DNA from 3 places in the Bradyrhizobium sp. 137 genome. Region 2 is predicted to be linked to each of the others. Evidence: riboswitches for the same ligand, from Rfam matches in the RefSeq annotation. Region 2 holds a riboswitch; each other region holds the start of a gene.
What was found. Region 2 has a riboswitch for cobalamin ahead of IVA78_RS12755 (energy-coupling factor ABC transporter permease). Riboswitches for the same ligand answer to the same signal wherever they lie in the genome.
Positions count from the first base shown of each region.

Region 1: another riboswitch for cobalamin. It lies ahead of IVA78_RS11310 (TonB-dependent siderophore receptor); the one in region 2 lies ahead of IVA78_RS12755 (energy-coupling factor ABC transporter permease).
Region 3: another riboswitch for cobalamin. It lies ahead of metE (5-methyltetrahydropteroyltriglutamate--homocysteine S-methyltransferase); the one in region 2 lies ahead of IVA78_RS12755 (energy-coupling factor ABC transporter permease).

Region 1 is NZ_JADPKU010000044.1:432,691-442,582, forward strand. It holds gene IVA78_RS11290 (CusA/CzcA family heavy metal efflux RND transporter) at 1-2,788, shown strand, start outside; gene IVA78_RS11295 (cytochrome c family protein) at 3,115-3,648, shown strand; gene IVA78_RS11300 (class I SAM-dependent methyltransferase) at 3,744-4,355, shown strand; gene IVA78_RS11305 (PepSY domain-containing protein) at 4,730-6,259, opposite strand; gene IVA78_RS11310 (TonB-dependent siderophore receptor) at 6,262-8,538, opposite strand; cobalamin riboswitch at 8,646-8,841, opposite strand; gene IVA78_RS11315 (GDCCVxC domain-containing (seleno)protein) at 9,189-9,398, shown strand.
Region 2 is NZ_JADPKU010000050.1:99,693-109,584, forward strand. It holds gene cobT (nicotinate-nucleotide--dimethylbenzimidazole phosphoribosyltransferase) at 1-126, opposite strand, end outside; gene cobF (precorrin-6A synthase (deacetylating)) at 137-886, opposite strand; gene IVA78_RS12755 (energy-coupling factor ABC transporter permease) at 932-1,609, opposite strand; cobalamin riboswitch at 1,646-1,866, opposite strand; gene cobA (uroporphyrinogen-III C-methyltransferase) at 1,912-2,643, opposite strand; gene IVA78_RS12765 (cobyrinate a,c-diamide synthase) at 2,640-3,950, opposite strand; gene cobM (precorrin-4 C(11)-methyltransferase) at 3,950-4,732, opposite strand; gene IVA78_RS12775 (cobalamin biosynthesis protein) at 4,729-5,097, opposite strand; gene cbiE (precorrin-6y C5,15-methyltransferase (decarboxylating) subunit CbiE) at 5,094-6,275, opposite strand; gene IVA78_RS12785 (cobalt-precorrin-6A reductase) at 6,274-7,020, shown strand; gene cobJ (precorrin-3B C(17)-methyltransferase) at 6,996-7,730, opposite strand; gene IVA78_RS12795 (precorrin-2 C(20)-methyltransferase) at 7,727-8,458, opposite strand; gene IVA78_RS12800 (precorrin-8X methylmutase) at 8,461-9,090, opposite strand; gene cobG (precorrin-3B synthase) at 9,090-9,892, opposite strand, start outside.
Region 3 is NZ_JADPKU010000116.1:4,595-14,486, forward strand. It holds gene IVA78_RS29500 (cytochrome-c peroxidase) at 738-1,805, shown strand; gene metE (5-methyltetrahydropteroyltriglutamate--homocysteine S-methyltransferase) at 3,700-6,015, opposite strand; cobalamin riboswitch at 6,114-6,314, opposite strand; gene IVA78_RS29510 (aminotransferase class V-fold PLP-dependent enzyme) at 6,491-6,886, opposite strand; gene IVA78_RS29515 (4Fe-4S binding protein) at 7,267-7,470, opposite strand; gene IVA78_RS29520 (EAL domain-containing response regulator) at 7,970-9,184, opposite strand.

The DNA.
Region 1 (9,892 bases), on a different contig from region 2:
CACGGGAGTTGGCTGGGTCTACCAGTATGCGGTGGTGTCGAAAGAGCTGAACCTCGCCGACACGCGCACCATCCAGGACTGGAATCTCAAATTCGCGCTGGCCAAGGCGGAAGGCGTCGCCGAGGTCGCGAGCGTCGGCGGTTTCGTCAAGCAGTACAACGTGATCCTCGACGCGCAGCGGATGCGCAACCTCGGCATCAGCATGCAGAAGATCCGGGACGCGATCCGCGCCAGCAACGCCGATATCGGCGGGCGTACGGTCGAGCTGTCGGAGTTCGAATACGTCATCCGGGGCCGGGGCTACCTGAAAAGCATCGACGATCTCGGCAACATCGTCCTCAAGACGGACAAGGGCACGCCGGTGCTGCTGCGGGACGTCTCCCGGGTCGAACTGGGGCCGGACGAGCGGCGCGGCATCACCGAACTCAACGGCGAGGGGGAGGTCGCGAGCGGCATCGTGCTGCAGCGTTTCGGGATGAACGCGCTGGACGTCATCGAGAACGTCAAGAAGCGGTTCAAGGAGATCGCGACCAGCCTGCCGAAGTCGGTCGACATCGTGCCGGTCTACGACCGGTCGAACCTGATCTACGCCGCCATCGACACGCTCAAGCACACGCTGGTCGAGGAGAGCCTCGTCGTCGCGCTGGTCTGCGTCGTGTTCCTGCTGCACGTCCGCAGCGCGCTGGTCGCCATCCTGATGCTGCCTGTCGGCGTGCTGATGGCGTTCGGAGCGATGAAGCTGCTCGGCATCGGCTCCAACATCATGAGCCTCGGCGGCATCGCCATCGCGATCGGCGCCATGGTGGACGCCGCCATCGTCATGATCGAGAACGCCCACAAGCACCTCGAGCGCGCGGAGCCGGGCAAGTCGCGGATCGCAATCCTGATCGAGGCCGCCTCGCAGGTCGGGCCGGCATTGTTCTTCAGCCTGCTGATCATCACGGTATCGTTCATGCCGATCTTCACGCTGGAATCGCAGGAAGGGCGGCTGTTCAGCCCGCTCGCCTTCACCAAGACCTTTGCGATGGCGGCCGCCGCGCTGCTCTCGGTCACGCTGGTGCCTGCGTTGATGGTGATCTTCGTCCGGGGACGGATCGTTCCGGAGCACCGCAACCCGATCAACCGCTTCCTGATCTGGATCTATCGCCCCGTCATCAAGGGCGTGCTGCGCGCAAAGACGTTGGTTATCCTGCTTGCGCTCGCCGCGCTCGCGATCACGATCTGGCCCGCCCGTCAGCTCGGCACCGAATTCATGCCGAACCTCAACGAGGGAACGCTCCTCTACATGCCGACGACCTTGCCGGGCATCTCGGTGACGAAGGCGGCCGAACTGATGCAGACCCAGGATCGCATCATCAAGTCGTTTCCGGAAGTGGAGTCCGTCTACGGCAAGGCCGGCCGCGCCTCCACGTCGACCGATCCGGCGCCGACCGAGATGTTCGAGACGGTGGTCAATCTCAAGCCGAAGGAGCAGTGGCGGCCAGGCCTCACCATCGACGGGCTGATCGCCCAAATGGACAAGGCGCTACAGTTTCCCGGCGTGTCGAACGCATGGACGATGCCGATCAAGGCGCGCATCGACATGCTCTCGACCGGCATCCGGACCCCCGTCGGCGTCAAAGTGATCGGCACCGACCTCGTCGAGATCGACAGGCTCGCGAAGCAGATCGAGCAGGTGCTGCGGGTGGTACCCGGGACCTCGTCCGCCTACGCGGAGCGCAGCATCGGCGGCTACTATCTGGAGATCACGCCCGACCGGTCGGCGCTGGCGCGCTATGGAATCATGGTCCAGGACGTCCAGGACACCATCGCGACCGCGCTCGGCGGTCAGGCGGTCACCACCACCGTCGAGGGCCGGCAGCGCTTCACGGTCAACATGCGCTACCCCCGCGACCTCCGGGACGATCCGAAGAAGATCGCAAGCGACGTCCTCGTTCCGATGCCGGCCGGCGGCGCCGTCCCGCTCGCGGAAGTCGCGACCGTCCAACTCGCGAGAGGCCCGACGTCGATCCGGACGGAGAACGCGCAGCTTGCGACCTACATCTACGTCGACATCCGCGACCGCGATCTCGGCGGCTACGTCGCGGAGGCGCAGCGCGCCGTCCAGGCCAGCATCCAATTTCCGCCGGGCTACTATGTGGTCTGGAGTGGCCAGTACGAATATCTCGAGCGGGCCATGGCCCGTCTGAAGATCGTCGTGCCGGCGACGCTGCTCATCATCTTCCTGCTGCTGTACCTCAATTTCAGGTCGGTGACGGACACGATGATCGTCATGCTGTCGCTGCCGTTCGCGCTGGTCGGCGGGCTTTGGCTGATGTGGTGGCTCGGGTTCAACCTCTCGGTCGCCGTCGCCGTCGGCTTCATCGCCCTCGCGGGCGTCGCCGCCGAGACCGGCGTGGTGATGCTGATCTACCTCAACGAGGCGCTTGCCGAGATCAGGGCGCGCCGCGCCGCCGAGGGTTGGACCTTGAGCCGGACCGATCTCCGCGAGGCCATCATGGAGGGCGCGGTCGAGCGCGTCCGGCCGAAGATGATGACCGTCGTCGCCATCATGGCGGGACTGCTGCCGATCATGTGGAGCACCGGCACCGGGTCCGAGATCATGCAGCGGATCGCGGTGCCGATGATCGGCGGCATGATCTCGTCGACCCTGCTCACGCTGATCGTGATCCCGGCGATCTTCGGCCTGGTCAAAGGCTTCCGGTTGCCGCCTGTGGGCAAACCGGGAGTGCCGGCGAAGTCGAAGGCTGTCGTCACGACACTCCGAATCCCGGAGCCTGCCAAATGAGGTGAGCCAATGATGGACGGGATGATGTCTGGAATGATGGGCGGCATGGCGCTGATCTGGGTCCTGATCGTCGTCGTGCTCGCGCTGGGCGCGGCCGCGCTGATCAAATACCTGTTCTTCTCGGGCCGAGGAGATTGATGATGCATCGCATTCTACTTGCGGCTCTCGCTGCTGTCCTCGTCTCCGCGCCGGCTCGGGCGCAGCAGGACAGCGTAGTTCGCGGGGAGCAGGATTTTCGAGCCTGTGCAGCATGTCACTCCCTCGAGCCCGACCGCAACATGACGGGGCCAAGTCTTGCAAACGTCTGGGGAAGGAACGCCGGAAGCTTGCCGAGTTTCGACCGCTACTCCGACGCGCTGAAAGCTTCGGGGATCATTTGGGATGACCGCTCGCTGGATGCCTGGTTGACCGATCCGGAACGCATGGTGCCGGACAACGCCATGCCGTTCGAGGGCATCAAGGATGCTCGCACGCGCGCCGATCTGCTCGCCTTCCTGAAGGAAGCAACCAAGCCAGGCGCAGCTCCACGGCAAATGGCCCAAGGCATGGGCGGCATGATGGGCGGTGGCATGATGGGCGGAATGATGGCAGGTGGGCGCGTTCCGAATCTGAAGAATCTGGATCCCCCGCAGCACGTGACTAGCATCACGCACTGCCGGGACACCTATCGTGTGACTACGGCCGACGGCAAGACGCGGGCGTTTTGGGAACGCAATCTCCGGATCAAGACGGATTCCAGCAAGGACGGTCCGGAGAGCGGGGCTCCGGCCATCGTGCCGGCCGGAATGATGGGCGATCGCGTCGATGTGATTTTCGCGGCGCCCGAGGAGATCAGCAAGATGATCGAGCCGCGGTGCTGAGCCTTGCCGGCATGCCGAACGGCTCGGTTTGGGCTCGTTGGTGGTGCATGTCCCAACCGTCTCCAAAACCCGATTACAAGCTTCGGGAGAGTTCGATGGGCTTCTACAACGACTTCGTGCTGCCGAGCCTTCTCGATCTCGCGATGAGCAACAAGCAGCTTCTGCCTTTTCGCGAACGCGTGATCGGCGCCGCCGAGGGCCGCGTGCTGGAAATCGGCGTCGGCTCGGGCCGCAACTTGCCGTTCTATCGTTCGCCAGCGAAGGAAATACTGGCGCTCGAGCCTTCTCCGAAGCTGGTCGCCATGGCTCGGGGAGCCGTGCATGCGGACCTGCGCGTGCAATTCGTCGACGCTTCCGCCGAAGCCATTCCGCTCGACGATGGCACCGTCGACAGCATCGTGACCACCTGGACCTTGTGCAGCGTTCCGCAGGCTGCCGTAGCGCTTGCCGAGATGCGCCGGGTGCTCCGCCCCGGCGGCAAGCTCCTGTTCGCCGAGCATGGCCTGGCGCCTAGTCTAAGCGTGCGTTGGTGGCAGGACCGTTTGACGCCGCCATGGCGGCACATCAGCGGCGGCTGTCACCTCAACCGCCCGATCCGCTCCATGATCGAGGATGCGGGATTCCGGATCGACCGGATCGAGACCGGCTACATAGCGGGACCGAAGCCGATGACCTTCATGTACGAAGGCAGTGCGCGGCCAGGCTGACAGAGCGGCAAGTTCTGATCACGCCGAAGGAGTGGCCGCCGGAGCAGCAAGGAAGACCTCTGTGGCAGCTTGATCGGAGAAGCGGAGCCCGGTTAATTTTCTATCTCTCGCCAAAATGCGGTCTCGGTGCTGAGTGTGTTGGCTTTCAGTGGCACAGAAGTTTGCGAGCAACATCTTGGCGTCGGCTACGTCGGCCGGTCGGCCTCCATTATTCGGTCCATCTCGGCACATCGCCCAGGGCAAGCGACTTATTACCGTACAAGGAGAGCGCATTTGCGGACCAGATCCGCCTCGGCCCTGCCGCCGGTGCACACTACGAGGCTCTGGTCGCAGGTCCAGTCCGTAGCACGTTGCAAGCTCAGCCACCCGAGGGGCTATCGCCCGCGCCGTTCCAGGCGTAGCACTTGACCTCTGCGGAACCACCGGCGGCAGCAGCGGCCGGGCGCTTCGACGACACGAAAGTACCTCAGATAGCGCCAGCCGACAACGACACCGCTCACCGAGACGATGGTCCCAAGGATCGAGAGCAGCCACACCACAATGTCCCAGGCCGGGGGATACATCAGCAGTAACCGAAAATCGAAACTGTGCAGCGCGTTGAACAGCCATCGATATGTGCGACGGCCGCTGTCCACGCGGCCAACGATGTCGCCCGTGACGGGGCTGATGTGAAACCATGTTTTCGCGTCATCATCAAACACGGCGCGCAGCACCGGCAATTCGCGGTCCTGATGATGGGCATACCAATAGGCATCGTATTCCCTCAGGATTGACCGTTCCACGACGCGCGCTTGCGGCAGCAATTTTGTTGCGGCAGTCCAGAGGCGATCCTGCGGAAGCGTTGCGAATTGGCCCGACGTCACATCCAGCGGTCTTTGCGTGCCATCACGCGATGCGGCGATCATCATCGGGCTGCCATTAAGCCAGACAAAGCGCACTTCGACGGCGGCGGATTGCGGTGTTGGCAGCTTCGTCGCAATCGTCGGCGTATCATGGCCAGCATAGCGTTGCAGCACCTCGCGCGTCATGTTGCGGCTTGCGAAATATTCGCCGGGATTGAGCGAAAGCCAACCGGAGAACGTCCAGGTCAGCACGAAGATACCCGCGATCAGGCCGGTGACGTGGTGCCAGGCCATCCAGCCACGATAAGGCGTGATCCTGCCGCTGGCATAGCGCCGCTTCAGGCGTACGCGAAGGATCCCGATCCAGATGCCGGTGACGCCGATGATCAGGCAGATACCGGAGATCCAGAGCACGACCAGCCGCCACAGCGGCCCATCTTTGCGCAGCACGGTCGGATAGATCCAGTGCGGGATCGAGCCGAGGCAGTTCCAGACCCGTTCGGTGTGGTTGGTGTCGAGCGCGATCTCGCCGGAGCGCGAGGAGACATAGAGCCTGGTACCCGCATCGTCGCCGAGCGCAATGAGGTAAAGCGGCCGCAGCGGATCGTAACGGGCCGTTACGCTCCATTGGTCGCGATCGATGATGTCTTCGAGTTGCGGTGATCTGCTCGCGGGATGATGTTGTGCGACCGCGAGCGCCTGCTGTTCGGAGACGCCGGTGATGATCCGGCCATCGGCTGCAGAGATCGCCTGTCGCTTGCCGTCCCAGCCGGTGATCCGATACACCGGCTCGTCGGCCAGCATCGAAAGCCGGAGGTCGCGCGGATAGCGCGTCGCGCCTGCGGCTTTCATCACGTCGTCCGGCGACAGCGCCACCTTCTCCCATTGGACATCAGGGAGCGCTGCCAGCCTTTCCTTGTCGGAAAGGCCGGGAAAAGCCACGTACATCATCACCACGCCGGAGATGAACCACATGGCGAAGAACAGGCAGGTGACGATACCGACCCAGCGGTGGCCGATGTACAGCCACCGCCGGAGTGTGCGTTTGAGGGTCCGTGACACGCTCAGAACTTCACGTTGACCGCGAGCTGCGCCGTGCGTGGCATGCCGAGCAGCCACTGAGTAGTGCCGCCCGACGTCGTGTAGATCTCGTCGAAGAGATTGTAGATGCGGAACGACACGGTGGTGTTGAGGTCGGGCTTCCACTGCACGCCGGCATTGACAATGTTGTAGGCCGGGCGCGTCACCGTGTTGGCGTTGTCGGCATAGGTCTTGCCGACGATCTGCACGCCTGCGTTGGCCGACCAGTTCGGTGCGAAGGCCCAGGTCGCCCAGATATTGGAGACGTTCTGCGGCACATTGACCGGTACGTTGCCGGCATAGTTCACGCTTCCGCCGCCCACCGCCTGCACGAAGTCATCGTATTTCGCGCGCAGGAAGGCGGTATTGGCATCTATGCGCAAGCAATGATCGAGCAGGAAACCGACTGACGCTTCGACGCCGCGCGATGACTGCTGGCCGACCTGGACGGTCAGCGACGGAATGTTGGGATCGCGTGCCAGCAGGTTGTTCTTCACGATCTCATAGCCGGCCAGGGTCCATTCGCCGCGGCCGCCCCAGAACGATTGCTTGACACCGATTTCGACTTGCTTGCCGGTCGCCAGGTCGAAGTTCTTGTTTGCGGAGGACAGTGAGACGAGCCCTCCGACCGGGTCGGCCGCGGTGGCATATTGGGCATAGAAAGCGAGATCCTTGACCGGTGCATAGACGGCGCCGGCGCGCCAGGTCGTCGAAGAGAACGATTTCTCGAAGCTGTTGGCGGGCGAGACATAGTCGGTGCGCGCGATTGTCGGTTCATCCTGACGTATGCCGGCAATCAAGGACAGTTGCTCGGTGACCGACAGCCTGTTCTCGGCAAACAGCGCGTACTGGTTGGTTACGCTGCCATAGCCGGGAACTGTGGGATTCGGGCTGTTGAATATGCCTGGAGCGAAACTGAATGGGTTGACGGACGACGAGCCGCCGTAAGGTGAATTGTTGGTGTGGGTAAAATTGATGCTGTTGACGTCGAAACCTGCGACGAACTCATTGGCCATGCCAAGGACATGTCCGCGGAATTTCGCATCCATGCGATTGCCGACCTGCTGCTGATCGTGAAAAATCTCGATATAGCTGCTGCGGTTGATCAGGCCGGTGGCGGGGTTATAGGCGTAGCTTTCGACGTCCTTCCAATGTCGCTTGGAGTTCAGATAGTAAAGCGTGTTCTGAACCGAAATTCCATCGGCCACCTGCCATTCAGTTTTCACCTGGTTCCAGCTATCCTGGTAGCGGATGTGGCTGTCGCTGACGTTGTAATTCTTGAAGCGGAGAGATTCATCGAGCCTGCCGTTGATCAGCGGCGTGCCGAAGTAGCGCGACGGGTTGCGGTCACCGTAGTCCGTGGACAGTGTCCAGGTGACGTCGTCGTTCTGCTTGATCTGGATCACGGCATGAAGCGCGACGTTCGAGGTGTCGTCGCGATCGACCCAGCCATCCGACATGTTGCCGGAGGCGGTGATCCGATAGGCGACGTCCTTGCTGACCGGACCGCCACTGTCCACCGCAATTCGCCGGGTCATGTTGCTGTCCAGCGACATCTCGGCCTGATTGCGAGGGACCCACAATGGCAGTTTTGAAACCACGTTGATGGCGCCGCCGACCGCGCCCGCGCCGTACATCACCGACGCAGGGCCGCGCAGCACCTCGATGCGCTCGGTCGACCAGGTGTCGAACGGAAAGGCCACCGTCCCGGCGCCGATATAGAGCTGGGTGCCGTCATACAGCGTCATGACGGAGCCAAGGCCCGTGAAGCCGCGGGTATTGAACGAGACGCCGCCATTGCCCGGTGCCGGGCTCGCCGTGAAGCCGGTGGCGTTTTGCGTCACCGCGTCGAGGATGTTCTGCTGGCCGCGTTCGGCGATGGTTTCAGCGGAGATCACCTCCACGCTGGCTGGCGTCTGCAGTCGCGTCAGGCCGAGCCGGCTGCCGGCCGTGCTCGCGCCGGTGAGGTTGAGCGTCGGTGCGGCGAAGACAGGACCAGTCGGCGCGGCAACCTGTGTACCGGTATTGACAGCTATGTTGCGCTGCTGGCGCAAACGCGCGGCGCTGGCGGTCGCAGAACTGCGTCGGGTGCTTTGGGCCCTCGGCGACGTTGCCGGCGACTGCACCACAACGGGGTCGAGCGTCTGGACCGTCCTTTCGGACTGTGCCCAGCCGTCGGTCGACAAAACCAGGCAGGAGAATGCAGCTGAGCGCAGAATCGCGCGGCGATACCGCGGCGCGAAGATTGTACGGGAGGTCATCAACAGACTCGCGATAACGTGGCACGTCACCGCGAACGCAGCTTGGCCGCTGCCTCAAGAAGAAGGCAGCCCCAACACCCACCAGGACACCCCGCCCAATGTGCTCGCGTGTGACCACGACTGACGGCAGGTCTCCTGGCTCGCGGGTCGTTACCTCTCGCCGCCTTCCCAGGTCCGCAGGCCCAGTGGCGTTTGGCGAAGGCTCACCGCTTACAGTTGCGGGGGCAGCCACGGCGTTGGGGGATCCCCGCACCGTATTCCCTATTGATCTCCCGAAGGAGAACCGTCGTTGTCACCCTAGTTTTATTTGCAAACGGCTGTCAATTGGATGTTTCGCTGCGGCAGAAGTCAGCGCGTGGCGCCGATCATCAGGCCAAGTCGAGGATTCGACACCGCGGGAGATGGCATGTCAGATCACGCGTCGATCCCTTATGAATTGGTTGCAGCGGTGAGCGTGGTGAGGTCTACTGCTTGCGCACAGGCCGACGAGGTCGCGATCACGACGCACACTACGTTCGACGTCGGTGACAACTCCAATGCCGTTCAAAGCTCCGCACGTATCCTTCGTATCGTTGCCGTTAAGGTGCCCTCCGGGATCAACCAGGCGATGATCGTTGGAAACTGGCTCGCGCGATGCTACGTTAGAGGGCATGCACGTCGAATCCACTCTCATTTGCCCGTCATGCGGCCATCGATCCATTGAGACGATGCCGACCGACGCTTGCCAATTCTTTTACGATTGCCGCGGATGCGGCACCCGGCTGAAGCCTAAATCGGGCAATTGCTGCGTGTTCTGCTCCTATGGCACCGTGCCTTGCCCACCGATCCAAGAGAATGGCAAGGGAGCTTGCTGCGGGTAGTTTGCCGATTTCCTGCGTGTGCCGATGAGTGCACGGGCTTTCGCGCGAGGATAACGCGATCGGCGTTGGGGTCCGGACCTCAATTGCTGCGCCGTCGCTCTTGCCCTAATCACGTGGGAATTCCGCCGCGAGCTCGCGCTAACGGGGCCCATAGAAGTGAACGAACGATGAACGGTACCCCGACAGCTATCGGGATCAGCCAGTACGTGAAATGAGGCAAGTCCTTCCAAAGCGGCAACTGCTTTCCATTGTCGACGTAGAACGATCGGGCGCTGGATCGACCTGAGTGGACCGCCGTCGATTCGAGCGGCGGCCGGGTCAACATCATTTCTTCCGCGGAAGACGTGGCCGACCGCATCGCCGACTTCATCAAGCAGACACGATACACGACAGGAGGGAGCATGCAGCATCGATCCACGCTTCGCGCGAGCCTCTCGGACTATTTGGCACCCTTGCCGTGCGCGAGGCAGCTGGAGCTCAGAGCTGCCGCCTAT
Region 2 (9,892 bases):
CGCCAGTTGCTCAAGCCGGCCGAGCGCGCCGGTCGGTTTTGTCAACTGCGTCTGCCGCGCGATCGCTGCCTCGCGGTGCATCGCGGAGATTTCGGGACACTCTTGGTAGACCCATTCGGGGAGCATGCAGCCTCGCTTAACGCGTGCGCTTGAGAATGTAGCTGTCCATGATCCAGCCATGCCGCTCGCGCGCTTCCTGCCGAAGTGCGACGATGCGCGGGCCGACTTCGGCCAACGCGCCGGACATGACGATCTGGTTGGGCATGCCGAGATAGGCACCCCACCAGATCTGCAGACTTTCCGGAGCGAGCGACTCGAACGCCGTGCCGCCGTCGAGCATCACCGCGATGGTATCGACTCCTTGTGGCCAGCCGCCTTCGCGCAAGCGCCGCCCCGTCGTGACCAGGAATGGCTCACCGATGTCGTTGAGCGGCAGCGCATGCGCGGCGCACAGCGCCTGGATCGAAGTAATGCCGGGCACGACCTCGATCGTCGGTAACGGATCGAGCCGCCGCGCAATGCGGAGCGAGGAATCGTACAGCGAAGGATCGCCCCAGATCAGCAGCGCGACCTTGCCCTCGCCGTCGAGATGATTTGCGATGGTTTGCGACCAGGTTGCCGCCACCGCATCGTGCCAATCGTCCACGCCCTTTTGGTAGTCCGCCTCAGTCGTGTCCCGCACTGGCAAGTCGAACTCGGCGATGCGCGTGCTCGCGCTGGTGAGCACGTCCGCGCAGATCGTCCGCCTGAGATCCGCCAGATCGGATTTCGCCGGCCCCTTGCGCGGGATCAGGACGATGTCGGCAGCGTTGATGGCACGGGCCGCGGCGCGCGTGAGCTGCCCGGGATCGCCGCAACCGATGCCTATCAGGGAAAGCGTGAGCATCGCGAGCGCGAAGGGCGGCCGCACCGGCCGCCCTTCGCTTGTCTCTCAAGCGCCGTTATGCAGGCGCGGCGTGACGAGGCCGGGCGCAGTGACACCGCGCAGCGACTTCGCCAGCGCCAGCACCGCGAGATCGGCGAGCGGTTCGATCACGATGACCAGCGCATAGGATGCCGCAAACGCCGCGATGTTGGCGAGGTTGGTCGCGCCGAAGCCGGAGCCATAGAGCGCCCAGAACGCCACCCAGGCGACGATGCCGGACTGATAGGCGGTCGAGAGCGCCAGCGCCTGACGGTATTGCAGATCGACGTAAGCCGTGTTGCGCGGAATGATCCGCGTGGCCAACGCCTGAATCGCGAACAGCGGCACCAGGAGCGTGGTGATGTTCATGCCGTATTGCGGCAGGTCGGTCGGCACGAAGAAGACGCCCTGGAGCAGCAGGCCGAACGCAAGGCCGAAGGCGGCGGGCGCAGCACCGAACAGCAGGAACAGCGTCGAGCCGAGGATGAAGTGCACCTCGGAGACGCCGACGGGGAAGTGCGGCAGCACCTGGAAGAAGCTGAAGACGAGGCCGGTGGTGGCGAGCGTGCGCGTCGCGAACGAGCCGATGCCCTGCTCGCGCACGGTGTCGACCGCGAGCTTCAAGGCAACGCCGCCTGCGGCGATGCCGGTTGCGTAACTCAACACGAGCTTGGCGCCCGTCACGATTCCGGGTTCGATATGCATGGCTCAGATCCTTCCTGCCGTCACACCCGACGGCCTTGGCCTCAAAACGTGCAGGGCCGGTCTCCTGGCTCGCGGTTCACTGGGGTTCTCCGGCCTTCCCGAGCCTTGCGGCCCAGTGGCTGATCGGAGCCCCTCACCGCTTACAGTCGCGGGGGCGGCTGGGGATTTGGGCGCCGCAACTGGGTCCGCCCGCCCCCATTCCCGATTATGCTCCGGCGCTTTGCGCCGCGTCGAGCACCATGCCTCTCCTGTGTGCCCCTTTCGCGAGCCGGGCGTCAAGGGGCGAACGGCGGCCGCGGCCATCATGACAGATCGTCTCCTGCCAGCGCCCCGAACAGGATGACGGCGGCGGTGGAAGCGGCGCCGCCGCGCGCAAGCTGCTCGGCAAGCTCGACAATGGTGGTGCGGACCAGCCGCTCGTCGGAACGGCCAAGAGATTCCGCAAACAGCGCCGGCGTATTTGCGGCCAGGCCATGCTCGATCAATTTTGCGGCAAGGGCCGGAAAGGTGCGCCGGCCCATATAAACCACGGTGGTTGCCTCCGGATCTGCCAGCGCCACCCAATTCAGGTTTTGCGGCAGTTCGCCGGTGACGTCAGCCCCGGTCACGAACTGCACCCGCCGCGAGGTGTGGCGCCGGGTCAGGGGGATGCCGGCTTGCGCGGCGGCGACGCAGGCGGATGTGACGCCGGGAATGATCTCGTAGCCGATGCCGGCCTCGCGCAGCGTCTCGAGCTCCTCCTCGAGCCGGCCGAAAATGCCGGCGTCGCCAGACTTCAGCCGCACCACGCGCGCGCCAGTTGCGGCGTAGTCAACCAAAAGGCGGTTGACGTGGTGCTGCTTGGTGGAGGGCCGCCCTGCCCGTTTGCCCACCGCGACGAGATTGGCGCCGGGACGGGCGAGATCGAGGATCGCGCCGGAGGCAAGATCATCATAGAGCACGACGTCGGCCTCGCGCAGCCGTGCAGTCCCCTTCACCGTGAGGAGTTCTGGGTCGCCGGGGCCGGCGGAGACGAAACTGACAAAACCGCTCACCGGTCCTCCGCAATCAGATGGAAGAACGTGCCGGTGGCTTGGCCCCGCCGCGAGCCGGTCTCGGCAATGACCGCGCCGGTTGCATCGTGGACCACGGCCAGCGGCGTGTCGGGCTGGGCGATGATCGTCGAATAATGGAACTCGTGGCCGCGCAGGCGTGCGCCTGCCCGGTGCCCCGGCATCGGCGTGTCCAGTTCGGCGAGACGATAGCCCAGATGCATGCGGCGCTTGGCAAAGCTGGTCTCCAGGCCGAGCAGCCCCGCCATCTCATGGCGCACGCCATCGGCATCGGTCAAAGCAGTTCCTAGCACCATATAGCCTCCGCATTCGCCGTGGACCGGCCGTGTCTCGGCGAAGGACCGCACGCCGCTGCGAAAGCGTGCGTTGGCCGCGATCTTGCCGGCATGAAGCTCGGGATAGCCGCCGGGCAGCCAGCAGACATCGGCGCTCGCGTCGGGCGATTCGTCGGCCAGCGGCGAGAACGGCACGATCTCGGCGCCGGCCGCGCGCCAGGCCTCCAGCATGTGCGGATAGACGAAGGAGAACGCCGCATCGCGGGCGAGCGCAATGCGCTGCCCGGGCGGCGTGACGTTCAAATCATTGCTCGCTGCCTGCGGCGACCAATTGGCGGCCGCCCGCAGCACCGCATCGAGATCGACATGCTCGGCAACGAAGCGCGCGGCCTCGTCGATCAGCTTGCCGATCCCGGTCTGCTCCTCGGCCTGCACCAGGCCGAGATGCCGCTTTGGCAGGCTAATCTCGGCATGGCGTGGCAATACGCCGAACACGGCGATGCCGGCGTCTCTCAGCGCGCGACGCACGAGATCTTCGTGGCGTGGGCTGGCGACACGATTGAGCACGACGCCGGCAAGGCGCACGCCAGGGCGGTAGTCGCGAAGGCCCGCGGCAATCGCTGCCGCGGTCTGCGCTTGGCCAGAGGGATCGATCACCAGCAGCACGGGCCAGCCCAGCATCTCGGCGATGTCTGCGGTGGCGCCGGTGCCGGAGACGCCGCGCGCGGCGACGCCGTCGAACAGGCCCATCGAGCCCTCCGCGAGCACGACGTCGGCATCCGCGCCGCGGCTGACGAGATGCGCGATCGCCCCGCGATCCATTGCCCAGCTATCGATATTGACGGAGGCCCGTCCCGTCGCCGCAGCGTGAAAGGCGGGATCGATATAGTCGGGCCCGCTCTTGAAGCACTGCACGTTCAAGCCGCGATTGCGCCAAGCGCGGGCGAGCGCCAGCGTCAGCGTGGTCTTGCCGACGCCTGAGGCCGGTGCGGAGATGACGAGACCTGCCGCCATCAGGGCGCCTCCGGGAAGCGGGGCTCGGCGCCAACCGGCCGATAGCGGCGATCATAGTCGGCGGCATAGAGGCGGCTCTCGTCAAAATCCGTGGCATTCAGCGTCCTGCCGACCAGGACCAGCCCGGTGCGCTCCATCTCGCTGCCTACAGCCGCATCGAGCGTTGCCAGTGTGGCGCGCACGATGCGCTGGTCCGGCCAGCTCGCGCGCCAGACGATCGCGACCGGGCAGTCTGCGCCGTAATGCGGCGTCAGCTCGGCGATGAGCTTGTCGAGCAGGTGGATCGACAGGTGGATCGCGAGCACCGCGCCGGTCGCGGCGAATGCGGCAAGCTTCTCGCCCTCGGGCATGGCGCTGGCCCGGCCCGGCGTGCGCGTCAGCACCACGGTCTGGGCAAGGCCCGGTAGCGTCAGCTCGGCCTCCAGCGCAGCGGCAGCAGCCGAGAAGGACGGCACGCCCGGCGTGACCGAATAGGGGATGCCGAGCGCGCGCAGGCGGCGGAGCTGCTCGCCCATCGCCGACCAGATCGAGAGATCGCCGGAATGCAGACGGGCGACGTCTTTGCCGCCCGCATGCGCGGCGGCGATCTCGGCGATGATCTCGTCGAGCGACAGCGGCGCGGTGTTGACGATCCGCGCGCCCGGCGGGCAATGCGCCAGCACACCCTCCGGCACAAGCGAGCCGGCATAGAGACACAGCGGAGAGGCGGCGATCAGGTCGCGGCCGCGCAACGTCAGCAAATCGGGCGCGCCCGGGCCGGCCCCGATGAAATGCACGGTCATAAGCCGTCTCCTTCCGCAATCGCGGCGGTCGCGGTGCGATCCTGCGAGACAACGCGTGTCGCAATCAGCCGCGCGCGAGGGCCGGCCACTGCGAGCGCCGCGGCTTCGGCAACCGATCCCGTGCCGAACTTTTCCGCGATGAACTCCGATTGCGTCGGCGTGTCGATGCCCGCGAGCATGTGCACCGGAACCGCCTTGATCGGCACGCCGCATTCACGCGCGAGCTGCTTCAGCGCTTCGGCCTCGGCCTTGTCGCTGACGGTCGCCACTGCCGCAAGGCCTTCGGGACCGCCGGCCGCCAGCAGCGCCTCGCGCAGTGAAGCCAGCGTCACGTCGTTCTTGAATCCGAGCCCGGCAACTTTCATCGGACCACACTCCATTGCACCACCGGCCGCGCCGCTTCCCAGGAGCGGTAGCGACCGAGTGGACTTGCATGCGCGATCTCGACGCGCATCAGCTCGCCGCCGTGGCGCTGATGCAGCTCGCCGAGCAGCGCCTCTGTCTCCAGCGTCACCGCATGCGCGACGAGCCGCGCCCCAGGCGCCAGCCGCGACCAGATGGCGTCAAACATCGCGCCATCGAGGCCGCCGCCGACGAAGACAGCGTCCGGCGCGTCCAGCGCTGTCACAGCATCGGGTGCTTCGCCCGCGATGACCTTGATCCGATGCTCCAGTCCGAACGCGGCCGCGTTGCTGCGGATGTTGGCAGCCCGATCATCACGCGCCTCAATGGCCACCGCCGTTCCGCCGCACAGCGCCCACTCGATCGAGATCGAGCCCGAACCGGCGCCGATGTCCCACAGCGTCCTGCCGGGACACGGCGCCAGCGCCGAGAGCGCAAAGGCGCGCATCGGCCGCTTGGTGATCTGGCCGTCGTGAGCGAAGAGATCGTCCGGCAGGCCCGAACCGCGAGACAGCCCCTGCCCTCCCTTCGTCTCCAGCGCAACCGCAGTGAGATTTCCGGACGAAGCGCGCGTAAAGCTCTCAGCGCGATACTCTCTGACGCTTTCATTCGGCCCGCCAAGCGCGGCGAGAGTCCAGAATGCGGAAGGGCCCCAGCCGCGCTCGGTCAGCCAGTTCGCGAGATCGCCGGCCGCTTTGCCATTACGCACGAGACAGATGATCCGCGCCCCGCGCGCCAGATGCTGCACGAGACGTTCGAATGGCGCAGCGTGAAGTCCAAGACAGATCACGGATTCCAGACGCCAGCCGAGCCGCGCAGCGACGAGCGAGAACGTCGACGGCGCGGAGTGCGCAATCCACTCGCCAGCCTGCAGCTTGTCGGCAAGACTTGCGCCGGCGCCATGCCAGAACGGATCGCCTGAGGCGAGCACCACCGTCGGCCGGCCGCGGCAGCTCAGCACGATATCTGCATCGAACGGCACCGGCCACGGACGGCCGCGGCTGCCAACTTGCGCAAGCGCGAGATGGCGCTCGCCGCCGAAGACGGTTTCTGCCTTGGCAAGCGCCTTTCGGCTTGCTTCGGACAGCCCGGCAAGGCCATCTTCGCCGATACCGATGATGGTCAGCCAGGGATCAGCCATGATGCGCGCCCTCGTTCTGGGCGGAACAGCCGATGCGAGCCTGCTGGCTGCGGCGATCGCGCGCGCGGGCATCAAGGCCGTCTATTCCTATGGCGGTCGCACCCGCGCGCCTGCCGATCAGCCGCTGCCGACCCGCATCGGCGGCTTCGGCGGCGTGGGCAGGCTTGCCGAATACCTTCGTCATGAAGGCATCACGCATGTGGTCGACGCGACCCACCCATTCGCGGCGGAGATGAGCCGCAATGCGGTCGAAGCCTGCGCGGAGACGGGCACGCCATTGATTGCGCTGGAGCGAGCGCCCTGGACCAAAGCGCCTGGCGACAACTGGATCGAGGTCGTCGACGTCAACGCCGCCGTCGCAACGCTGCCCGAAAGGCCGGCCAAAGTGTTCCTCGCCATCGGCCGCCAACACATCGCGCCATTTGCGATGACGCCGCAGCATCGCTACACGCTGCGTTTCGTCGATCCCCCCGAAACAACCCTGCCCTTTCCGGCCCACGTGATCGTGTCGCGCGGGCCGTTCACGCTTCATAGCGAGCTGGAGATGATGCGGGAGCGCGGGATCACTTGGATCGTTGCCCGTAATTCCGGCGGAGACGGTGCGCGCGCCAAGATCGATGCGGCCCGCATGCTCGGCCTGCCCGTGATCATGATCTCGCGACCAAACCTGCCCGAGCGGTTGCGGGTGGAGAGCGTTTCCGAGGTCATGCAGTGGCTCGGTCATCGGACCTGCCTCGGCGCATAGACCCAGCGGCCGACGCGGCGGGTCTGCGAATTGCCCACGATCACCAGCGTGCGCATGTCGGCCATCTCGGGTGTCGCTTCGTTCAGAGCGACGGTCTCGATCTTTTCATCGGGCGCGCTGATCGAGCGGGCAAAGATCATCAGGCGCTCGCCGCAACCGGACTCCTTCAGCACCGCAAGCGCGCGGCCAAATCCCTCCGCGCGGCTCGCCGAACGCGGATTGTACATCGCAATGACAAAATCGGCCTCCGCCGCAAGCCGCAGGCGCTTCTCGATCACCGCCCAGGGCTTCAGATTGTCGGAGAGATTGATCGCACAGAAATCATGGCCGAGCGGCGCGCCGGCGCGGGCAGCCGCCGCCAGCATGGCGGTGATGCCGGGCAGCACGCGAATAGGCAGCTCCCGCCATTGCGGTGCCTGCTCGAGCGCCTCGAACACGGCAGAGGCCATCGCGAACACACCGGGATCACCGGAGGAGACGACGACCACCTGGCCGCCTTCCGAGGCAAGCCGCAAGGCTTCGCTTGCGCGCTGCAGCTCTTCGCGATTGTCCGACGGGTGCAGTGCAAGCCCCGGTCGCGGCGGGACGCGGGCGACATAAGGCGCATAGCCGAGAATGTCGGTCGCGGCCGCGAGCGCGGCGGAGACTTCCGGCGTCACCAGCGCGTCGCTGCCAGGGCCGAGCCCTGCGATAGTCAGCGTGCCCGTCATTCGGCGGCGTCCAGGTGCCGGCCCTTGCCGTGCACCAGCACGATCGCGAAATAGGGACAATCGGCGGCATCGACCTCGGCGAGCCGCGCGATGCGCTCGCCGGGCATGGTGCCGCGCTCGACCAGCCAGGCATCGTCCAGCCGTCCGGCGGATGCAAGCGCGCGGCGCACCTTTGCAAGATTGCGGCCGGTCTTCATGATGATGAGTGCATCGGAATTGCGCATGCGCCGCTCGAGTTCGTCTTCGCCAAGCGTCCCCATCAGCACCGTCGTCACATCGTCGCCGAGCGCAATCGGCTGTCCCACGCCGTTCCAGCAGCCGACCATGCCGGGAATGCCCGCGATCACCTCGATCTCGACGCGGCCTTGCAGGCGCGTATGCAGATGCATGAAAGAGCCGTAGAAGTAGGGATCACCCTCGCAGAGCACGACGACGTCGACCGCGCGCGAAAGCCGCGCCAGGCGCTCGGCCCATTCGTCATAGAAGCCGGCGAGCAGATGGACATAGCCGGGGCTGTCGAAGGCGATCTCGGTCGTAACGGGATATTCCATGGGGTATTCGGTGATGTCGGCAGCAAGCATGCCCTCGACGATGCGGCGCGCCTGACCCGGCCTTCCCTTCTTGCGGAAATAGGCGACGTGCCTGGCACCGCGCACCATGCGGTCGGCGCGCACGCTCATCAAATCGGGATCGCCGGGGCCGAGACCGCAGCAGATGATGCGTCCCATGACTATTCGCTCCCGCTCGCCAGCGCGTTCACGGCGGCAACCGTGATCGCGGAACCGCCGAGGCGGCCTTCGACCGTCAGCGCAGGTGCCGGCGGATCGGCCATCAGCGCGGCCTTGGATTCGGCGGCACCGACGAAGCCGACCGGACAGCCGATGATCGCCGCGGGCCGCGGGCAGTCGCGGTCCTCCAGCATGTTGAGGAGATGAAACAACGCAGTCGGCGCATTGCCGATCGCGATGATCGCGCCGCCCAGATGTGGCCTCCACAGCTCCAGCGCCGCAGCCGAGCGCGTGTTGCGCATGGACTGCGCCAGCGCCGGCACGGTGGCATCACCGAGTGTGCAGATGATCGGGTTGGCCGCAGGAAGTCTTGCGCGCGTGATTCCTTCCGAGACCATGCGCGCGTCGCACAGGATCGACGCGCCATTCTGCAAGGCCGCGCGCGCAGCGGCCACCATGCCGGGCGTGAAGCGGATATGCGCCTCAAGGCCGACCATGCCGGCGGCGTGGATCATCCGCACCACGACCTGCTCCTCGTCCGGCGAGAAGCGCGCAAGATCAGCCTCGGCGCGGATGGTCGCAAAGGACTGCCGGTAGATCGCCGCGCCGTCGGTCTCGTAACTGTGCGGCATCAGTGCCCTCCCACCAGAATGGAGGGATCGCTGACGATGTCATCGCGGTTCAGGCCGCGCAGAGCGGGCTCATCGCGGGCCGATCCACCGCGCACGAGATCGAATCCGGCACCGGTCGCAACCAGCGTCACCGCGGTGGCGCCGGAATGCGCACAGCCCTTGGCGCAGCCAGAGACATGAAGCCGCGTATCGGGTGCAATGCGCGGCGCGAGCGCGGCGGCGAGCGCGCGGGTGTCGGCATGCGCCTCGCGGCAGCGTGGGGCGCCGCTGCAGGCGATGACGCGCAGCGCGGGATCGTAGGGTTCGGTGATGAGACCCGCCCCGTTCGGCATCGCACGCTTGCCCTCGCTCAAGACCATCCGCCATGGCGTCATGCGCAGAGCATGTCCGCAACCGGCGAATTCATGCAGCGTCGTATGCAGCATCTGCCCGAATGCGACCCCGACCATGGCGCCCTGCGGATAATGTCCGGGCTGCAGCGCAGCCATCACGGAGGCAGGTTCGGTCTCGCCGCGCAAGGTCCCCGGCAATGCCGCACCGGAAGCGATGTGGGCCGCCATGCGCCCTCGCCCGCTGCGGACCCCGCCGGAGGTAATGAACCAGTCTGCGAGCGCGAGCGCCGTGCTCACGACGTCTCCGCGTCCGACGGAACGACCGAAGCTCGCACCATCGGCGCGCACGAGAAGCCGGCCCGCACGATCGCGCTCGATGCGCACGTCGGCGGAGTCGCCGGCGAGCACGCGCGAGGTCCCGTCATCGATGGCGAAGCCGAATTTTGTGGGCAATTTGAGCGCGCTGTCGG
Region 3 (9,892 bases), on a different contig from region 2:
CCGGCCCGGATATGAGGTCGGAGAGCCTTCAGTTCGCAGGGCGAGGCGAAATCGTGAGCGATGCGCACCGCCGGGCGCCTCGGCTCAGTGTCTCGCCGTAGGCCAGCGTAGATCTTTGTACCGCCGTCCAACGTGTGGCCGGCAAGCCTGGCGATTGGATCTCATCACAAAGCTTTCTGTGCGATGATGTCTAGCCGGGACTGGCGCTTGTCACATCTGTGACACTGTATGTATTCATCAAAACAAGACATCCGACGTTGTTCGGTAGCCCGGATTCGTTTTGTAACTAAATCAGCAGCTTGCATGTCAGATGCAACTGGCATGGGGGTTGCTATTGTCCAGCGGCGCCGTGAGCGCTGAGCGCGACCAGCGGTGCAACACGGATAGATCAACTTCGCTGGAGCGTATTGGCCACCCAATCGCTCAATGGAGAACCGATGCGGCCACTTATCCTTTTTCGGCACGCTTGTTGTTGTCAGATCGGCCATCATTCCGAAGGTTGAGGCGCTAGTCTGATCTACCAAGGTCGTGATCTAAGCTCAAAGCGAACTCGCGAATCAAATAACGGCTTAAAGCCTCTTGGGCGAACGCCGGCAGCGAGCACCTCGAAATCGAACATTTGATGCAGCCTCGCTTCACAGGATCCGGTGCATGCTGCGCCGGCCCGTTGAGGGAACAGAGTGTGGCATCGCTTTCGACTGTTTCCTTGATTCAATCAGAACTGATGAGGCGGGTGTATGAACAAATCGATCCGGGAGCTTCGGCTTGTCGCTGAAGCATCTGTTTTGGCGATTGGGCTGCTGATGTCGTCAGGAGCTAGCGCCGACGATGATCTGATGAGAACCGCCAGGCAGATCTTCCATCCGATCCCCTCAGTCATTCCTGCGGTAAAGGACAATCCAGTCACGCATGAAAAGGTCGAGCTTGGCAAGATTCTGTTCTTCGATCCGCGGCTATCGGCAAGCGAGATCATTAGCTGCAATACGTGCCACAATCTCGGCAGCGGCGGAGTCGATGCCGGTCCGACCTCAGTCGGTCACGGCTGGAAGGTCGGCCTACGTCGGGCCCCAACCGTCTACAACGCGGTGTTCAATGCGGCGCAATTCTGGGACGGACGCGCCGCGGACCTCAAGGCGCAAGCAACTGGCCCTGTGCAGGCGAGTGCCGAAATGAATGCGACTCCGGATCATGTGCTCGACACTTTGAACTCAATGGCCAGTTATGTCGTCTTGTTCAAAAATGCTTTCCCGAACGAGGCGAGCCCGGTCAGCTTTGAAAACTTTGCGAAGGCAATCGAGGCTTTTGAAGCCACCCTCATCACACCTGCGGCCCCGTTCGATCAGTATTTGGAGGGCAATACACACGCTCTCGATGATCAGCAGAAGTCAGGGTTGGCGCTGTTTATGGAGAAGGGATGCTCCTCTTGCCACAATGGAATCAATGTCGGTGGACAGGCCTACTTCCAGTTCGGCGTGATGAAGAAGCCGGACGCAACCCTGCTTCCGCAAGCCGATAAGGGCCGATTCGCGGTCACCAAGGCGGTTGGCGACGAATATGTCTTCCGCGCGGCGCCGTTGCGGAACGTTGCTTTGCGAGCCCCTTACTTCCATTCGGGCCAGGTTTGGAGCCTGAAGCAAGCTGTTGCCCTGATGAGTGAAATCCAGCTCGGCGCCAAGCTTAGCGACGGGGAAGAAAACGACATTGTGGCGTTTCTGAATTCGCTTACCGGGCGGCTACCTAAGATCGAGTATCCAATACTACCCACCCGTACGAACACGACGCCAAAGCCTTCAATAGACAGGTAGGATTAACAGCACCGGCCTCATGTCTTGCCGAATGAGAACAGATGCGGCGCAAGAACCCGGCGTCCCGCAATGACGTTAAAATGAATGATCCCGTGCTGTCACTCATAACCAAGCGATCGGGTAGGAGGAAGCCTCGCGGCCTCCCCCTCCCACACCACCGTACGTACGGACCCGTATACGGCGGTTCGTCAAGCACGATTGACATGGCGGTGCAGTCCAATGAGGAACAGCAGAGAGGTGCACGAAGAAGGCGGTGCGATAAGCATCGTTCATGTGGCTGGCCCCGGCATTCCACCATGGGCCGCGGCTGTTGAAGGTCGACCGCCATGCCCACCCCGGATCGAGCCCACGTTGCATCAAGCGCTTGGCACGTGTCCGTGGTCGCTTCCACGGGCGCCAAAGGCCGGCCTTGGGGTCGGACGAATAGTCTCCGCCAGCGTTGCGGTGCCGGCTTGCGAACGCGTCCCTCAGCGCCATCAAAAGGCGGTGAGCAAGAGAGCGCGCGATTCGCTGTCCACGCCGCGGATGCCCTTGGTCAGCAAGAGGCGGTCCACGATGGGCCCGAGCAGCTTCTCTAATTGTTTGGCCGACCCTCTCCCACATCTCCGTTACGGCCGTCCAGTGAGCTTCCTGCTCCTCGTGACTCTCAGTGTCCGGCGTCCAGCCGACACCGGGCGCGTGAACCATGGCGACACTCCGGGCGCGGCTCTCGCTGTCCGCCCAGACGCTAGAGTTCGCCTGCTAAGGCTGTCGCCTGGCGGTGGGTCGGATGCATGGGAGCGTCATCGCGGACGGCCTGCCAAACACCCTCTAGATTGGCCACGGCGACTCCATGCGCGACTTCGCTTCGGGGGGCTCTGTCCGGGGTGCGGAGGGGAAATCGAACGGCCTGCGCTCTCGCTAGGCGTCACAAAAACGAAATCATCACCGAGCGGAATAGCCAGCTAAATGCCCGCAGGAAAGCGAGACCCGTCCGGCGCATCGGCCGAACAACCCTGAACAGCAATGTTACACCCCATTGTTACACAGTCGGAGCCAGCGCAACACTCTGAAAGAGCATAACTTCTTTGAATTGCTGCACATCAAGAAGTTGATGATGCCCAGGAAGGACTCTGACCTCCAAGTCATCGAACGGACAGCACTCCGGCCGAATCGCGCCAGTCACGGCGGTCCGCGCCATGCCTGGCGCACCAAAAAAACCGGCCTCCTCCGGAGGCCGGGCGAAAGTCACGCAGGAAGGACGCTGCTTTGCGCATCGCACCAGCTTTCGCCGGTAGGGAGGACTTACCGGCGATCGATTTTCGGCGAGGGCATTCGCCGTCAAACAAGGAGGAACGGATATCACTCCGCGTGAAATCTGGAGCCGTTTGCCTTCCGCCCCTGTCGGAAACTTCACGACTTTCCACCACTCGCCCGCTGTCCGGTTGGGACGGCAGTGCCTTGATCGAGCTGGGATCCTGCGCGCAACCGGGTGCCCTGAAACACAAGCGGCAGTTTGCCGTCGCGCAGCAGCATTTGGCAGGTCCCCAAAACCAACAACGCTCGATTACCTCTCCCGAAGGGAGTGCCAGGGCGTGAATTTCGTATGACGTTCCGTAAGGACCGTAAAATAGATTGTTGTGATGGGACGCACACGCGATGGATAAATGAAAAATAGCGCTGTGCTTCGCGTCGGGCGATAATGTTCGGAATATGTGACCTGATCGGGCATCGCCGGCATGCTGTCCGCCGTCGGATCGAGAACCGAGCTTGTCGCCGGCTGTATGCGACGGCCTCCGCCGGCGCCGGCCGGCATTCCCAGGCACTGGGAACTTTGGGAGCTCGCAAGCACATCGTAAGCCCCCAAAGCGCGTGCATCTTATTCACAAACGCGTTGGCGAAACGCTCCGCACCATCATGGCTCAGCCCGCAACTCGCGTGCGGCGGCCACCATATTGACGAGCGCGGGACGCACCTCCTCCCAGCTTCGAGTTTTCAGTCCGCAGTCGGGATTGATCCAGAGCTGCCGATCGGAAACTCGCTGCCGCGCCAACACAATCAGCTGCTTGATTTCCGCCGCTGCGGGAATGCGCGGTGAATGAATGTCATAGACGCCGGGCCCGATCTCATTGGGATATTTGTAGCTCTTGAAGGCCTCGAGCAATTCCATCTTAGAACGGGACGTCTCGATTGAAATGACGTCAGCATCCATTGCTGCGATCGCATCGATGATTTCGTTGAACTCGGAATAGCACATGTGGGTATGGATCTGAGTTCCGTCGGCGACAGCGGACGAGCAAACGCGGAAGCTGTCCACTGCCCAATCGAGATAGTTCCTCCACTGCGATTTGCGTAGCGGCAATCCCTCCCGCAACGCAGCCTCGTCGATCTGGATCATGGTCGCTCCAGCCGCCTCAAGATCGATCACCTCATCTCGGATCGCAAGAGCGATCTGACGGCATGTCTCGCTCCGCGAGATGTCGTCGCGGACAAACGACCAGTTCAGGATCGTCACCGGTCCGGTCAGCATAGCCTTGACGGGTTTCTTGGTCAGAGACTGCGCGAAGCGCCACCATTCAACGGTCATCGGCTTCGGCCGGGAGACATCTCCGAACAGGATAGGCGGACGAACGTACCGCGACCCATAAGACTGAACCCAGCCGTGCTTGGTGAAAGCGAATCCCAACAGCTGCTCGGCAAAGTATTGAACCATGTCATTGCGCTCGAACTCACCGTGTACGAGCACGTCCAGGCCGATATCTTCCTGCCACTGCACGGTACGGGCTGTCTCCGCTTTCAGAAGCTGCTCGTACTGCGCGTCATTCAGCGCTCCCCGCGCATGAGCCGCACGCGCATTCCGGACGTCGACCGTTTGCGGGAAGGACCCGATGGTTGTCGTTGGAAACATCGGCAATGCGAACGCGACCCGCTGGACGTCGGCACGCTGGGTGAACGCACTGCGACGGCGACGCATGCTATCGTCGATCGCGGCCATTCGTCCGGCGACATTCGCATTGTGGATCTCGGGCGATGTTTCGCGGGTCACGGCTGCGTCCTCGGAAAGCGCAAGTTCATCGGCCACCTCGGCAGCATGGCCGGCCAGCGCTTTGCCCAATATCGAAAGTTCCTTGAACTTCTGAACTGAGAACGCCAGCCACGTCTTCAGATTGGGATCGAGATCGGTCTCTAGCTCAATGTCGATCGGAACATGAAGCAGCGAGCAGGAAGGAGCAATCTGAACACGGTCCCTGCCCAGCTTTTTGACCAAAGGGGCAAGTTGGTCGAGCAGCGCCGCAAGATTGGAGCGCCAGACGTTGCGACCATCAACCACGCCTAGCGAGACCACGAGATCTCTGCGGGCTGTGGCGACAATTGCGTCCAACTGGTCGGGTGCCCGAACCAGATCGACATGAAGCCCGGCAACGGGCAAGGCAAGGGCTGTTTCAAGATTGTCGCCGATAGCGCCGAAATAAGTGGCCAGCATGATTTTAAGGGCCGGCACAACCTTTGCGAAATGAGCATAGGCCCGGCGGACAGCCGCCCGCGACGCTTCGTCGATGTCCATCACCAGGCATGGCTCGTCGAGCTGAACCCATTCAGCACCGCACGAGGCTAGTTCGCGGAGCACATCGACATAGACTGGGAGGAGCCTATCAAGCAGCGACAGCGGATTGAATGCGGGATTTGCGCTTTTGCCGAGCTTCAGGAAAGTGACTGGGCCAACTAGGACGGGGCGCGTTTGGTAGCCGAGGCTTTTTGCCTCCTCATATTCCTCGATCGGCTTTCGAGAGGAATACTTAAAGATCTGATCCTGGTGAAATTCCGGCACCATGTAGTGGTAGTTGGTATCGAACCACTTCGTCATTTCCTGTGCGGCTACGCCTGGCCCATGCTGAGTGTGATCACCGTCCTGAGCGCCACGTGCCATGGCGAAGTAGGTCTTGAGCGACACAGGACCTTCGGTCCAGCCGTAGACGTCGGGAATGGCTCCGACCATTACGCTGGTATCGAGCACCTGGTCGTAGAGCGAGAAGTCATTCGAAGGAATGACCGTCACACCGCAGGATTTCTGCCGTGCCCAATTAGCGGCACGAAGTCCACTCCCCGCCTCGAGGAGCTCGGCTTCGCTGGAGTTTCCCGCCCAGTAGCTCTCGAGCGCGAACTTGAGTTCGCGTCGTGGGCCGATGCGTGACGTCCCCAATGTGGCAACGGGAAGCGCAAGAATAGACATAGATCAGACCCCATAATTGGGGCAAAGGCCATGGCGGACGCATGCAGCGAATATCGCGTGAGCGACAGCTGTTGGCGCACACCGGGACACCCCGCCCGTGGACGATATATTGTCGAGGCAGGTCTCCTGGCTCGCGGGTCGTCGCTGCTGTCCGGCCTTCCCGAAGCCGCATGGCTTCAGTGACTTCGTTGGACAGCGGCTCGCCGCTTACAGTTGCGGGGGCAGCGCCGGCATTGCACCGGCTTCCCTCTTAGCTCCGGATCAAACGAAATCCGAAGACCACGACGGCTGGCATTAGACGCACGAGGATCGATCCGTCAACCTACTAAGTGTTGCCGCGATATTGCCCAAGCGATTGCCAGCTGTACCAGGTAGGGCACAACGGTCTTACTCCCGGCCTGGTAAAAACGCGTGGATCTGTGAAGCCTCCGCTTATGAATGCGTCCGCTCAACACCCTCTTGGCGTAGTCGTGAGCTAACGCGAGCAGAACGAACGCGCTGGGCGCTTCGACATCTGCGTGATCGCGACAAGCCTGGTCTTTTCCGTCAGCAGCTTCTCGAACTCGCCCGTGAGGAAGTTGCGATCATGCTCGGCCGACATCCGCTTGAACACAGCGCCATGAGGCTCCTTAGGAATTGCCAAGGCCGGGATTGCTCCATGATCGCACGGATGATCAGGTCGGACTGCCTGTGTTCGGCGGACCCCGCGACGAGCCGCGAGCTCGATCGCCTCCGTGGCGTTGGTCAAGATGATCTCCTCGGTGCGCCAAGCACTTACGTGCTGAGCGACTTTGGCGCGCCTTCGTTGTTTCCGTCGCCGCTGGCGAGTAGTGCAGCCTGGACGTTGGCCTGCGCAACATCGCAGGAACAGTTCCGGACCTCAGGATGCACGCTGACTTGCGAAACTGGAGTAAGCGGCGAGAGCGGGGGCGGCGGGGATCCTGCTATGACCCTAGGCTCATGCACGCGTGCATGGTGACCACGGCCAAGCGGATGCCGAGCTTCTCGCACGTCTTCAGGATCTCCGGACCGATCTCGTCGCATCGAGACCGTCTCTTCGGCTTCGAAGTGACGTAGCTTTAGATATCCTGCAGAGCCCTTCGAGGGCTTCTCGGAGTCGATCGGCGCCTTAAGGTCATAACGATGTTGATCGACCTCGATCCGCCCCACGCGGTCGGCGGCCTCCACAAGCGCGACATCTACTACTTCGTTCGCGAAATCGAGCGGTGAAGCCTTCTGGACGCGGGCTGCTTATGCTGTCTTAGACGGGACACAGGTGTCAGGCACCGGACAGACCACCGCACATTGCGGCGTGTCGGAATGGCCCTCGCACTCCGTGCACTTTTTGACATCGATAACGTAAATGTCGCGCTTGAGGCTGATCGCCGCGTTGGGACACTCGAACTCACATGCCCCACAAACGGTGCATTGCGAAGCGACGATCTTGTAAGCCATGCCTTCCGACTCCTTAGGCGAGCGATGCCATTGGCGATCCCTTTCAAATGCCGTGCCAAGGACAGACGCGCTCAATGATGGGCAATTTGCCCAAAGGTGCTGTCCCGGGTCTGAGACCATGCTACATCTGCGACAGCAACGGGCCACTCAATTTCAAGCTATGCGAGCCCTCAGGCCCTACTCCGAGAGCCAGTCGCGACTCGACCGCTGGGACCTTCCGTCGTTTGTCTGGCATGGCAGCGCGGGGCCAAGCGACGCTCGACGATTCCGAAACCGGCGGCGCGACTAAAAGCCGCGAGCCGACGCACGTCTACGCCGGATCTCGGCAAACCTCCGGTCACACACCCTGACTGGAGGTTTTGTGCAAGCCTCGCTCACGGCTGCAACGTTAACTCCGCTTTAATTGCAGTCAGCCGCATGCCTGGTGCCGAGTAGGCATGGCGGCGCGGGCGAGCGCTGGTACGCTTTGCCTGGCTCTGCTCAGCCACTCCTCATGCAACTATTTTGGACGAAGTGGAACAGGGCTGAAAGATGACTGTGCAAATTGCTTCAGCGGCATGGCCTTTCCGAACAGATGGCCCTGCGCAAGGTCGAAGCCGAGTTCGGTCACAGCGATCAGGTCGGCGTGGCTCTCCACACCTGCGGCGACGGTGCGCACGCTGTACTCTTTGGCTATATCGACGATATGGCGGCACACCGTTCGCTTCAGGGGTCCATTTCCGCAACCGGCGACGTACTGCCGGTCCACTTTTAATTTCATGAACGGGAATTTTTCCATCCCCATCAGCTGCGGCCAATTGGCGCCGACATTGTCGATTGCAAGGCCAATGTTGTGAAAGCGAACCTCACGCGCGACCTCAATCAGGAGATCTAGGTTCTGGATCGCTTCCTCGCTATCGATTTCAATCGTCAAGCCGCCGAAAGCGGGGTGCGACGGCATGCGCTGACAGAGATCGCGTACCGCTTGCGGGTCAATCAGGAATGCTGCCGGGAGATTGATGGAGAGATCGATCGAAGTTTGCTGCTCCAGAAGATACTGCCAATCCTTGATCGCGCGGTCGATCACGAACCGCGACAACTCCCTAAAATGCGGATCGTGAGCCTCCGCGATGAAATAGGCCGGTGGAACAACGCCCCAGGTCGGGTGCCGCATTCGCACAAGCGCCTCGGCGCCGCGGCGGCTGAGGGTACACGCGTCAAACTTCGGCTCATACCAGAGCTCAAGCCAGCCAGCGTGTAAGGCTTCCCCGACATGGACCGCGGGACGGGGCGCCGGCTCTCTGGGCAAGAGCATGGCGACCCGATCGCGCAGCGTCTCGGCTGCAAACGGCGTCCTCAGCGGCGGCAGCATATCAAGTCCATACTCGCCCCCGACCTGCTGCACTGCCGTCATGATGATCGACTCGCGGGCGCCGAACGCCAGCACTCCGCCTGCAAATCCTTCGCGTACGAGTATCTCGAGCAATCGTCCAGGCTCGATGCGATCCGAGCCAATGCCGAGCAGGATCAGATCAGGGAAGTCCGTGCCGAGTACGTGAGACAGCTCGTCAGCAGTCCCGCATTCGCTGATAACAAACCCCATATCCTCCAGCACATCCCGAAGAAAGGCGCGCAGATGCCGCTTGCCGACGGCCACGCACGCTCGCGGCCGCACCTTACGCTGTCCGAAGATTACAGGTTTTCCTCCGACTAGTTCGGCCTGCCCATGCTCCATTGCAACCACTCCCGTTCCGTGACGGTCCCTTAAACGAGGAGGGAAGGTAAACAAGCTGTGCTTGCCATTATCTTTCGATTCTTCGAGGTAAGCTTAAGATAGTGCATTAGCGTGCAAAATCTTTCGCGATGTTGTTCAGACGATTTTGTCGGGCGCACGCGTATGATACCTCTCCCGCCTCGCGCAACTTTGTACGAGTGACGCACACGAGTGTGGGGAATCTCACCTTCGGACGCGCCGAGCTGATGCGCCCTATGGCACGGCAATTACCATGCCGCAAGATCTACTGAATCGAGTCGCTCGTGAGTGATGATCGGAAATCACTCTTACGAAATGTTTGATCTTCATGGCCCGCCTGCCCACGCGCGAATGTGCCGTCTCGTGGACTTCCTTTCCAATCGAAGGAAGTCCATCATGAGTTCGCAGCAGGTCAAGCCGCAGTCGATTCTGAGAACGGCAACAGCTTGCACTTACCTCACCTCTGTTGCTGATAGCGAGTGCGGACGTCCTATTCCCTATCGAGCTTGATAGTTGCTCTCAGTTGCGTTTTCTGTATCCTTCTGAAGCATGGATATCCTCAAGAGGGACTGGAGGGACTAACTGACGGGTGTTCGTGTTGTCGCTGAAGCGCAAGGCCTGCCCCACGGGGGCACGGCTTTGCGCAAAGCGTGCCAGGAGATGAGAACGCGATCGCAGAAGCCGTCGAAA